3 regions of the Jeotgalibaca dankookensis genome follow, and region 1 is predicted to be linked to each of the others. Evidence: predicted binding sites of a transcription regulator. Region 1 holds the regulator's gene; each other region holds the start of a gene.

Evidence for each region. Region 1 encodes CtsR, which represses protease genes until heat stress. Its sites were predicted from a motif close to TTGGTCAAAAAAGGTCAAANA; they were not measured.
Region 2: a site for CtsR is predicted at 2,167-2,187, ahead of clpP (ATP-dependent Clp endopeptidase proteolytic subunit ClpP). Genes of this name have one in related genera too.
Region 3: a site for CtsR is predicted at 2,119-2,139, ahead of BW727_RS02080 (ATP-dependent Clp protease ATP-binding subunit). Genes of this name have one in related genera too.

The regions. Positions count from the first base shown of each region.
Region 1 is NZ_CP019728.1:1,760,311-1,764,579, reverse strand. It holds rRNA gene BW727_RS08690 (23S ribosomal RNA) at 1-2, shown strand, start outside; rRNA gene rrf (5S ribosomal RNA) at 103-218, shown strand; tRNA gene BW727_RS08680 (tRNA-Val) at 239-311, shown strand; tRNA gene BW727_RS08675 (tRNA-Lys) at 357-429, shown strand; tRNA gene BW727_RS08670 (tRNA-Thr) at 453-525, shown strand; tRNA gene BW727_RS08665 (tRNA-Gly) at 531-602, shown strand; tRNA gene BW727_RS08660 (tRNA-Arg) at 614-687, shown strand; tRNA gene BW727_RS08655 (tRNA-Pro) at 707-780, shown strand; gene BW727_RS08650 (glucosamine-6-phosphate deaminase) at 875-1,582, opposite strand; gene BW727_RS08645 (CtsR family transcriptional regulator) at 1,814-2,278, shown strand; gene BW727_RS08640 (ATP-dependent Clp protease ATP-binding subunit) at 2,315-4,269, shown strand, end outside.
Region 2 is NZ_CP019728.1:1,100,321-1,104,589, forward strand. It holds gene gap (type I glyceraldehyde-3-phosphate dehydrogenase) at 1-117, opposite strand, end outside; gene BW727_RS05425 (sugar-binding transcriptional regulator) at 163-1,191, opposite strand; gene clpP (ATP-dependent Clp endopeptidase proteolytic subunit ClpP) at 1,519-2,112, opposite strand; tRNA gene BW727_RS05435 (tRNA-Arg) at 2,282-2,353, opposite strand; gene BW727_RS05440 (DNA-directed RNA polymerase subunit beta) at 2,454-2,636, opposite strand; gene murA (UDP-N-acetylglucosamine 1-carboxyvinyltransferase) at 2,696-4,006, opposite strand; gene BW727_RS05450 (DUF1146 family protein) at 4,099-4,269, opposite strand, start outside.
Region 3 is NZ_CP019728.1:427,210-431,478, forward strand. It holds gene BW727_RS02080 (ATP-dependent Clp protease ATP-binding subunit) at 1-2,065, opposite strand, end outside; gene BW727_RS02085 (phosphocarrier protein HPr) at 2,367-2,633, shown strand; gene ptsP (phosphoenolpyruvate--protein phosphotransferase) at 2,633-4,269, shown strand, end outside.

The DNA of each region.
Region 1 (4,269 bases):
ACGAATAAAACAAGGTGGTTGTAATGGCTTTGGTCAGCTGTTCATTGTGTTATGGATTCAGTTTTGAGGGAACGCAATGTTTCTTCAATTAAATAGAAAATGTGCGGTGACAAGGGCAAGAAGGTCACACCTGTTCCCATCCCGAACACAGAAGTTAAGCTTCTTAGCGCCGATTGTAGTGAAGGGTTTCCCTTTGTGAGAGTAGGACGTTGCCGCGCATTTTCTTTTTTTTGTTTACGGAGATTTAGCTCAGCTGGGAGAGCGTCTGCCTTACAAGCAGAATGTCGGCGGTTCGATCCCGTCAATCTCCATTGGTATATTTTTAAAACTTAAAAATATACTCATATTAAGTTTTCGAGTCATTAGCTCAGTTGGTAGAGCATCTGACTTTTAATCAGAGGGTCGCAGGTTCGAATCCTGCATGACTCATATACATTTGTATATGTATAAAAGCCGGCTTAGCTCAGTTGGTAGAGCATCTGATTTGTAATCAGAGGGTCGAGGGTTCAACTCCTTTAGCCGGCATATTTGCGGAAGTAGTTCAGTGGTAGAACATCACCTTGCCAAGGTGGGGGTCGCGGGTTCGAACCCCGTCTTCCGCTTTTGGATTTTTGCAGCCATAGCTCAATTGGATAGAGTACCTGACTACGAATCAGGCGGTTGTAGGTTCGACTCCTACTGGCTGCATTTTTACTTTGCTTGTTAACGGGAAGTAGCTCAGCTTGGTAGAGCACTTGGTTTGGGACCAAGGGGTCGCAGGTTCGAATCCTGTCTTCCCGATTAATCGATGTAACAACTCTCTTTGAGAGTTTTTTTTATACAAAAAAAGAGTTCTCACTGTTTAGTTAGTGAGAACTCTTTGCATTCTTAATTTTTATTTTTTAATCAATGTAGCCGCAGCTTTATCAACGATAACCGTAACATCAGGGTGGTTAACTAGAACAGTTGACGGGATAGCTGGATCTGCTTTTGTAGCTGTTACAAGATCTTTAACAGCTTGAGCTTTATTTTCACCAAAAGCCATTAAAATAATTTTTTTAGCTTTCATAATGGAAGCAAGCCCCATTGAATAAGCATAACGTGGAACATCTTCTTCTTTTTCAAAGTTTCTCTTGTTAGCGTTAATTGTTGATTGTGTTAACTCTACCTTATGGGTAACAGAGTCAAGAGCAGTTCCAGGTTCATTAAATGCAATATGGCCGTTTTCACCGATACCAAGAATTTGCAAATCAATAGGGTATTTAGCGAGGATAGCTTCGTAACGTTCAATTTCTGCTTGTTCTTCGTTTACGCCATTTGGAACGAATGATTCTTTAAATGGTTTATGGTTAAATAGTTTTTGTTCCATAAAGTATTGATAACTTTGTTCATGTGTTCCTTCTAACCCAACATATTCGTCTAAGTTGACTGAAATCGCTTCAGAAAAATCGACATCACTCTCTACTAGCTTTTCATAAACACGTTCTGGGGTAGAACCAGTTGCAAGACCAAACACCTTGGCACCATTGTCGAGTGCTTCTCTAATTAGTTGGTAAGCTTTTTCTGAACCTTCTTCAGCTGTTTTAGTATAAAGGACTTCCATTTTATTGTGTCTCCTTTTAATTATATTTGTAACCCCCATAATTTTAATTGTAATTGTCGAACTTGTCAATTGAGGCAAGGCAAGTCTCCTATACTTCAAAATCAACCTATTATGCGTTATAATAGAAGGTCAATAGAGGAGTTCTTTCTTTCTGTTTGACATGAAACCAATAATAGCATAGTATTTTAAGTATGATAGTCAAAATTAGTCAGGTGAAGGGAGGCGGATTGATTGAGTAATCAAAACATGTCTGATATTATCGAAGCCTATATTAAACAGATTCTCAAAAAAGAAGAACAAATTGAAATACGCCGGAATGAAATGGCAGTCCATTTTGATTGTGTCCCCTCTCAGATTAATTATGTCATCAATACTCGTTTTACGGAACAACATGGCTATTTAGTTGAAAGTAAACGTGGTGGTGGTGGCTATATCCGAATTATGAAAGTAACGTTTATGGATGAGGTTGATTTTTTAGATGAAATGATTCGGATAGTGGGTGACACTATTTCTGAGAGAGAAGCTTATGCAGTTATCCAGAATTTGTTTAATAAAAAAGTCATTTCAAAACGTGAAGGTGATTTAATCTTATCAATAATGGATAAGAGTTGTTTACAAACCTTTGGAGAAGATGAAAAAAAAGTCCGTGCGCATTTATTAGTCAAACAATTAAAAAGTTTACGTTTCAAGGAATAAGTAGTCAGTGAAATGGCAGTAAGGGAGGCATCAAGAATGGATGAACTATTTACAGAAAAAGCAAGTCGAGCGATTATCCTTGCGACTGAGGAAGTACAGCTCTTCAAGCATCAATCAATCGGGACGGAACACATCTTGTTAGGTCTTATTCGTGAGCCACAAGGAATTGCAGGGAAAATCCTGCGTGATTTTAACGTTGAGGAGAGACAAGTTCGTGAAGAAATTGAACAGATGCTAGGGTATGGTACTTCACGGCCAACCTTAAATAATTTTGTTCCAATTCCCTTTTCGCCTCGTGCTAAGATCGTCATGATGTATGCAACAACCGAGTCGCAAAAACTTGGTATGAAGTTAGTTGGGACCGAGCATATATTGATTGGCTTACTTAAAGAAGAAGTCTTAGCAGTTAAAATTTTAAAAAATTTAGATATTGATATTAACAAACTTCGTAAAACACTTTATGAAAAAATGGGTGTAAAACAACCACCTAAGGTTTCGAATAGAAATGGTAAGAAAGCAGTCAAAGATGCGGGCTTAACGCCTACTCTCGATTCGCTAGCAAGAGATATGACTAAGCTAGCACGTGAAGATGCACTCGATCCAATCGTTGGGCGTGATTTAGAAGTCAAACGAATTTTACAAGTTATCTCTCGTCGAACTAAAAATAATCCTGTTTTAGTAGGAGAGCCTGGTGTTGGTAAAACAGCAATTGTAGAAGGTTTAGCTCAAAAGATTGTAAATGGAGAAGTACCTGAACAATTAGCTAATAAACGCCTCATGATGTTAGATATGGGTTCTCTAGTGGCCGGTACAAAATACCGAGGCGAATTTGAAGAGCGAATGAAGAAAGTTATCGATGAAGTGTATCAAGATGGAAACGTCATCTTGTTCATCGATGAGTTACATACCTTAATAGGTGCGGGCGGTGCAGAAGGTGCAATTGATGCATCAAATATTTTGAAACCTGCTCTTGCACGTGGCGAACTTCAAACAATCGGTGCAACAACACTGGACGAATACCAAAAATACATCGAAAAAGATGCTGCATTGGAACGTCGTTTTGCGCCTATCCATATTGATGAGCCAACACCTGAAGAAACTGTAGCTATTTTACGGGGTTTAAAATCTCGCTACGAAGACCACCATCAAGTTGATATTACAGATGAAGCGGTAGAAGCAGCGGTTAAATTATCAACACGCTATATTACTTCGCGTCGCTTACCAGACAAAGCAATCGATTTAATTGATGAATCAGCAGCTAAGGTACGTTTAGATACAACAACAGATAAATCAACGGTTGTTAAGTTAGAAGAAGAAATTAAAGAATTAAATCAAGAAAAAGAAGCGGCTATTTTAGAACAAGATTTTTCTAAAGCAGCGAATATTCGAAAGAAAGAACAGTCACGGAAAAAACGTTTGGAACAAGCAAAAATAGAAGCTGTGAAGTCTTCTGAAAATAAGGAATACAGATTAAGTGTGGGAGCAGAAGATGTTGCTCAAGTTGTAGCCTTATGGACAGGTGTTCCGGTTAACCAAATGGAGCAAAAAGAAAGTGACCGTTTGATGCAACTCGAACAAGTTTTACATGAGCGTGTGATTGGTCAAAAAGAAGCGGTTGGAGCGGTATCACGGGCAATTCGCCGTGCACGTTCTGGATTGAAGGATCCTGAGCGTCCAATAGGAAGTTTCTTATTTTTAGGACCAACCGGCGTTGGGAAAACGGAACTAGCGAAAACATTAGCAGAAGCTATGTTTGGCTCAGAAGATGCACTAGTACGCGTGGATATGTCGGAATATATGGAAAAATTTGCGACAAGCCGTTTAATCGGTTCTCCGCCAGGTTATGTCGGGTACGACGAAGGTGGTCAACTAACAGAAAAAATTAGACAAAAACCTTATTCAGTTATCTTGTTAGATGAAATTGAAAAAGCCCATCCAGATGTCTTTAATATTTTGTTACAGGTATTAGATGATGGTCATTTGACAGACTC
Region 2 (4,269 bases), 660 kb from region 1:
GTTACTTGTTAAGTCGTTAATTGCTACAACTTCCATACCTGTATTTGATTCTAGAATACGACGAAGTGCTAAACGTCCAATACGTCCGAAACCATTAATCGCTACTTTTACTGTCATGTTTAAAAAATCCTCCTTCAGGATAATTAATTTATTTTAAAGGGTTTACCCTTTTAAAATCAAGTTAGCTGCACCTTCATCTGTCACTAACCATGTATGATCAGGTGCAATGTGTGAAAAAGCTTTAATTGCGTTACTTTTTGAACTTCCCCCTGCGATAGCTATGGCATAAGGGATTCGAGCAACGTCTTCAATTTGCAAGCCAAATCGTGATAATCGATGGACAATTTTACCTTGTTTATCAAAATAGCATCCGAACGCTTCACCAACTGCTTGCTTGGCAATCAATTCATTCTTTAAATCATCTGCCAGTTTTCTTCGTTCCATCATAATCTTAGCATTTCCGACACTATATAACAAACAATTCGCTTGCTTCATCATATCTAAAGTATGACGAATAGTCGGTTCGTCTTTAAGAAGATTAAGAACTGCTTCACTCAAATTATCGGGTACAAACAAAGCGGTATTAGCGCCGCCCGTTTTCTGAGCCATCAAATCACTAATGGAGTTAGCTTGGATAGACATTAAGTCTCCTAACCCTCCCCTAGCTGGAACAAAGGTAAAGTGCCTGTTATCAGAAAGTTCAAAGGTCATATTCTCAGCCATTGCGGCTAAAGAACTTCCTCCCGTTACTGCGACAACAAACTCACCTTCCGGCAAGAGTTCATTAAACATCCGAGCCGCTTGGATTCCTAATTCGTTTAAAACGGATAAAGATAAATCGCTATCACCCGGTACAATACGACAGAATTGGATATTTAACTTCTTAGCAAGCGTCTCTTCTTTTAAATCCATCTTCATTAATCTTTCTAGAATACCTTCCATTTGATTAAAGACTTGTTTGCCTTTTGATGTCAACGACATGCCGGATTTAGAGCTGAATAACAAACCCTGACTTCTCAAGAAGCTTGTTTCAGTTCGAAGCGTTCGTTCTGAAAGGTTCATTACTTCCGACAGCGCACGTCTACCAATTGGTTGGTGTAAAGAGATAACTTCCAAAATACGATAGCGGCTATTTAAAACAGCTAGCATGTCTGGAATAATATTTTGTAGAACAGAAATGGTATCTTTCATAATCAATCCTCAATTCTAGGTGTAGGTCCATAAATGGCCAACCAACCATAAAAGATTCGACTATCGTATAGCTTTTAAAACTATTCACTCAATAAAAAGTAAAATAGTAATATATGCCTTTGCCCTACTACAGACATTGTACCAACATAAGAAAAAATTTACAACTATTTTAGCACTTTTTTCTAAAAATCATTGCAAAACGTAGTAGGTCTTATAATGTCCCACATAACAAAGTTTAGCGCAGAAGGTTGTGAAGCGCTTTCAATTTAATCTTAAATAAAAGAGGTCAGCCTATTAAAGGTTAACCTCTCTTGTGAAAATATTTTATTAATGTAAATTTTTAGAACTTTCCATCACTTTATCAACAATACCGTATTCTTTGGCTTGTTGCGCAGTCATATAGTTATCACGATCTGTGTCTCTTTCAATAACTTCTAGCGGTTGACCTGTTCGTTCAGCTAAAATTTTATTGAGACGTTCACGTGTGGCTAAAATATGACGAGCAGCAATTTCAATTTCAGTCGCTTGTCCTTGTGCTCCACCTAACGGTTGGTGAATCATAATTTCAGCGTTTGGTAATGCAAAGCGTTTGCCTTTAGTTCCTGCTGTAAGCAAGAAGCTACCCATTGACGCTGCCATCCCCATTGCAATTGTTTGGACATCAGCTTTAACAAAGTTCATGGTGTCGTAGATTGCTAGTCCTGCAGAAACAGATCCGCCTGGAGAATTGATATAAATATAAATATCTTTTTCTGGATCTTGTGCATCTAGAAATAAGAGTTGTGCAATAACTGAGTTTGCCACATTATCGTCAATAGGACCACTCAGCATAATAATACGGTCTTTTAATAAACGTGAATAAATATCATAAGCACGTTCGCCACGAGATGATTGTTCAATTACTGTAGGTATTAGATTCATTTAAGTTCCTCCTGAATTTAAAATAATTTACTTTACAAAATAAATTGTACCCCATTGGTCAATAAAGGTCAATGATAATGCTTAGAATGTGTTTACCAATTCTTTATAGCAATCTGGATAAAAACCCCCGCTCTAGTAGATTAGAACGAGGGTTTAACTCTGCTTATAACGTCGCCTGAGGGAATCGAACCCCCATTGTAAGAACCGGAATCTTACGTGATATCCATTACACTAAGGCGACAAGAGTACTGCTATTATACCACTAAACTATAGGTGGGAGCAATACTTTTATTCATCTACTTCTTTTTAAAGTCTAATTAAATAAGAATTCCACTCAACTGCTACTGACTGATGTAATCGGTAATATGGTGCCACGTTTCAGGCTTGAAAATGTCAAACGTACTCTGTCCACCTACCACACCATAACCAATCATTAAGCCGACAGCAAACAGAACGACTGCTAGTACTATAAATAATGCAATCCAAAAGAGTGCTCTAAATATAGGTTTCGAGTTGAATTTCATAGGAAACGTCCTTTACGATTAATTTATTTGAAAATATCTTTATGGTCGTAACTATTCGTTTATACGAATAAAGCATCTAACTCTTTAGCAGAGAGAGCTTTCTCGGAATCTTCGTTGATACGCTCAACGTCGGCTCCTAAATTACGAAGCTTTTTATCAAACTCATAATAACCACGATCCAAATGTTCTAAAGCAGTTACACGGGTATAGCCTTCTGAGACAAGACCTGCAATAATTAAAGCTGCAGCGGCACGTAAATCTGTTGCTGCTACTTCTGCTCCTTGAAGTTCAGAGTTTCCATAGAGTAAAACTGTTTGACCATCGATTTTAAAGTTGGCATTCATACGACGCATTTCTTCTAAATGCATAAACCGATTTTCAAAAACTGTTTCAGTCATGGTGCTAGTTCCTTGAGAAACAAGTTGTGCAATTGTCATTTGTGCTTGCATATCAGTAGGGAAACCTGGATGTGGCATCGTTTTAACGTCTGTGGCTTTTAGTTGTTCTGGACCGATAATCCGCAAACCATTTGCTTCTTCTTCGATACGAACGCCCATCTCTTTTAGTTTAGAAATAAGTGGTTTGTTGTGTTCAGAAATAGCATCTTCAATTAATATATTACCATTGGTTACAGCAGCTGCAACCATAAATGTTCCCGTTTCAATCCGATCAGGAATGATTGAATGCGTTGTTCCTACCATTTCTTCTACGCCTTCGATACGAATCGTTTCTGTACCGGCACCATAAACTTTAGCACCCATATCATTTAGGAATCTTGCTAAGTCCACAATTTCTGGTTCACGTGCAACGTTTTCTAAAATGGTTGTTCCTTCGGCTTGCACCGCACCCATCATCAAGTTTTGTGTTGCGCCAACGCTTGGGAAGTCGAGGTAAATGCGTGCACCCTTTAGTTTATCAGCATATGCTTCAACAAAGCCATTTTCAATTTTTATGGTTGCTCCCATTGCTTCAAAACCTTTTAGGTGAAGGTCTATTGGACGTGTTCCAATCGCACATCCTCCAGGTAAAGCTACTTTTGCTTTACCTAACCGAGCTAGTAAAGGACCCATAACTACAATCGAGGCACGCATTTTACTAACATACTCGAATGGGGTTTCCCAGCTAACATCTCCAGTTGCATCTGCTACAAAGACATTACTTGCTTCATCAAACTCTACATCAATATTAATATTATTTAGTACGTTTTTAATAGTATAAACATCTGATAATACCGGTACATTTTTAAGAACCGTTCTACCTTTAGATGCTAGGATTGTTGCAGCAACGATAGGCAATACAGCATTTTTGGCACCTTCTGCTTTTACTGTTCCTACGAGTCGGTTGCCACCTCTAACAATCATTTTTTCCATTATGTTATCCCTCCGAAATTGTTTTACCTGTGAGTCTAAGCGATTTTCATTTAATTAGCCATTTAAAGTTTACCTTTGTTCATATCTTTTTTTTAATTGGCGAATAGGAACGCTAAACTTCGGGATAGTGACGTAAATTCTAAAAAAAATGAACTTACATTGTATCCTAAAGCAATTGCTGTGAAAAAATAAAGCAATCTTGCTTGTGGAATTTTATTTTTCCTTATCCACATCTCAATTCGCGTTGCTCGCAATGCCCAAAA
Region 3 (4,269 bases), 760 kb from region 1:
TACGACGAAGTGGGCGTGCACCCATTGCTGGGTTATAACCGAGATCGATTAATTTTTCTTTGGCTTTATCGCTCACTGTGATTGTAATATCTTTATCTTTTAATGCTAAGTTAACATCGTCAAGCAATAGACTTAAAATAGCTGTTAAGTTTTCTTTACTCAATGAGTTAAATTCCACTATGGCATCAAAACGGTTGATAAACTCTGGTTTAAAGTAGTTAGATAATTTATCAATGATTGAATGTGTCTTGCCAGCTAGAGCAGCGCCAAATCCAACGCTAGCTTCTTGGTCACCTGTACCAGCATTACTCGTCATAATAATCACTGTGTCTTTAAAACTAATTGTCCGGCCTTGAGCGTCTGTTAAGCGACCATCTTCTAGAATTTGTAAGAAGAGATGCATGACGTCTGGATGGGCTTTTTCAACTTCGTCTAGTAAGACAATACTATAAGGTGTTCGACGGACACGTTCAGTTAATTGACCAGCTTCTTCGTAGCCAACATAACCTGGAGGAGAACCGATTAACTTAGATACGGCATGTTTTTCCATATATTCACTCATGTCAAAACGTATAATCGCATCTTCAGTCCCAAACATTTCTTGCGCTAATTGACGTGCTAATTCCGTTTTACCTACACCTGTTGGACCAACAAATAAGAATGATCCAATTGGACGGTTTTTACGCGAGAATCCCACACGGTTACGGCGAATAGCTTTAGCCACACGATCAATTGCGTCATCTTGACCAATCACATGTTTCTTCAAATCTTCATCAAGATTTTTGAGTTGTGTTTGTTCTTTTTCTAATAAATCCCCAACGGGTATGTTAGTTTTTATTTCAATAATCGTTTGGATGTCTTTTTCCGTCACTAAATTATTTTGGTCTAAAGTCTGAGGGTTTTCCTTCATATGTCGTAAATTAGCAATTTGATCACGGTAATAAGCTGCTTTTTCGTAATCCTCTGCATTAGTTGCGGCTTCTTTTTCTTTTTCAGCTGTTTGAATCCGATTATCTATCTCGTTAGGATCAACAATTTTCAAGGTTAAGTTTTTCTTAGATCCAGATTCATCTAAAAGGTCGATTGCTTTATCCGGTAAGAAACGATCTTGAATATAACGATGCGACAATTTTACAGCTGCTTCAATCGCTTCATCTGAATATTTAACTTTATGATAGTCTTCATATTTTGCTTGTAAACCTTGTAAAATAATCAAGGCTTGTTCAGGCGTTGGTTCGCTAACGCGAACGGGTTGGAAACGACGCTCAAGAGCCGCGTCTTTTTCAATTTTACGGTATTCATTTAATGTAGTCGCACCAATCAATTGGAGTTCACCACGTGCGAGAGCTGGTTTAAGGATATTACCCGCATCCATGCTCCCTTCGGCACTACCTGCTCCTACAATTTCATGTATTTCGTCAATGAAGAGAATAATTTTATCATCATTACGAACTTGATCCATCAATTGTTGCATACGTTCTTCAAATTGACCGCGAATACCAGTCCCTTGAACAAGTGAAACCACATCTAAACGGATTAATTCTTTATCTATAAGTTTTTGAGGAACATCACCATCGACAATTTTTTGAGCCAGACCTTCTACAACAGAAGTTTTCCCAACACCAGCTTCACCTGTTAAAACAGGGTTATTCTTGCTGCGACGGTTTAAAATTTCAATAACCCGAGCAATTTCGCTGTCACGGCCAATAACCGGATCGATGGCACCTTGACGGGCGAGCTCTGTTAAATTAACGCCGTATTGTCCAAGTAGACCACCATCTTTATTCCCATTTCCTTGTCCTTGGTTCGGACGTGGTTCGCTAGCTGGTTTTTGTTGTCCACGGTTTGGTTGTGGCATTTGTCTAAAAAATTGTTCGAGGTCACCAAAATCAAAGGGGTTGCCATTGGGTTGGTTTCCAAAAATATTAAAGTTTCTACTTTGTCCACGTGAAGCTTTTAATTGCTGATAGCAATTTTGACAAAGATCTATTTTTTGAGTTTGTCCATTTAATGAAGCATATAAATGGATGGATGCTTCATTAAGTCCACAATTGATACATTTCATGCGATAAACATCCTTTCTTTTTTACCTATGTTATTTATTCATAATACAATTATACACTGACCTATTTTGACTTTCAAGTTATTTGATTAGAAAAAGGAATTAAGCGTCATAAACGAAATTAGCGTTTAAAATGGTTGTCCTAAAGTGAAATAAATGGTAATCTTATTTTATGAAAAGGTTACGTTTCTCGCGTAGAGTAGCTTTAACGGTAGAGGGAGTAGCAAATAAGTTACTACTAAATAGTTAAGATTACTTGAAAAGAAACACTTTACAAATTTCATAACAAAAGGGGATAAATATAATGGAGAAAAAAGACTTTCATATTATTGCTGAAACAGGGATTCACGCACGACTTGCTACTTTATTAGTACAAGCTGCAAGTAAATTTAACTCAGATATTAACCTTGAGTATAAAGGTAAATCAGTTAACTTGAAATCAATTATGGGTGTTATGTCTCTTGGCGTAGGTCAAGGTGCAAGCGTAACAATCACAACTGATGGTGCTGACGAAGTTGAAGCAATGGAAGGAATCGTTGAAACTCTTAAAAAGGAAGGACTGGCTGAATAATGACAAACCGTTTAGTAGGTATTGCAGCTAGTGATGGCATTGCAATTGGAAAAGCCTACCTTTTGACGGAGCCAGACTTATCTTTTGGAAAAATTTCAATCAATGATCCAGAGGGCGAAACAAATCGTCTTCTGGATTCTTTTGAAAAATCAAAAGAGGAGATTCAAGGTATCCGTGATCATGTAGCAGTAGCTGTTGGTGACGAAGAGGCCCAAGTTTTTGATGCTCATCTGATGGTTTTATCTGACCCTGAGTTAACTGAAGGTATAAAAAATGAAATTACAAACAATAAAATAAACGCTGAGGCTGCTTTATCACAAGTTGCAAATATGTATATTAGTATGTTTGCAGCAATGGAAGATAACCCTTATATGCAAGAGCGTGCTGCTGACATCAGAGATGTTACCGAGCGCGTTATGTCGCATTTACTAGGTTTGAAGATTCCAAGTCCAGCAACTATAAATAAAGAAGTCGTTATTGTAGCGCAAGATTTAACACCAAGTGATACTGCACAATTAAACCGCCAATTCGTAAAAGGGTTTGTAACCGATATCGGAGGGCGTACGTCTCACTCGGCCATTATGGCGCGTTCTTTGGAAATTCCAGCGATTGTTGGAACAAAAACAGTAACCCAAACGGTTTCTGAAGGAGATATGATTATCGTTGATGGTCTTAAAGGCGACGTTATCATTAATCCGGATGAAGAAACAATTGCTTCTTATCAACAACAACGCTTAGAATTTGAAAAATTACAAGCAGAATGGCAAAAATTAAAAAATGCTAAAAGTATTACTAAAGATGGTAAACAAATTGAAATCGCAGCAAACATTGGTACACCAAAAGATTTAGTTGGTGTGAATGATAATGGTGCGGAAGGAATCGGTCTGTATCGAACTGAATTTTTATATATGGATTCTGAAGACTTCCCTACTGAAGATGAGCAATTTGAAGCCTACAAAGAAGTTTTAGAAGGCGTCAATGGAAATGCGGTTGTTGTGCGTACCATGGATATTGGTGGCGACAAAGAACTGCCTTATCTAGATTTACCAGAAGAGATGAACCCATTCTTAGGGTACCGTGCCGTTCGGATATCTTTAGCTGAAACGGATATGTTCCGTACGCAATTGCGTGCCTTGTTACGTGCATCTCACTACGGGAAATTGCGTATCATGTTCCCAATGATTGCAACAGTAAATGAATTCCGTGATGCAAAAGCAATACTAGAAGAAGAAAAAGAAGCTTTAGTGGCTGCTGGAACACCCGTTTCAGACGAAATTCAAGTTGGAATTATGATAGAAATTCCTGCTGCAGCCGTTTTGGCACACCAATTTGCTAAAGAAGTTGACTTCTTTAGCATTGGAACTAACGATCTAATCCAATATACGATGGCAGCAGACCGCATGAACGAACGCGTTTCATACTTGTACCAACCGTATAATCCATCTATCTTAACGCTACTAAAACACGTAATTGATTCTGCTCATGCAGAAGGTAAGTGGGTTGGTATGTGTGGGGAAATGGCTGGCGATCAAACAGCTGTCCCATTGTTACTTGGTCTTGGATTAGATGAGTTTTCAATGAGTGCTTCAAGTGTTTTAAAAACAAGAAGTCTAATTGCAAAACTAGACTCAAAAGA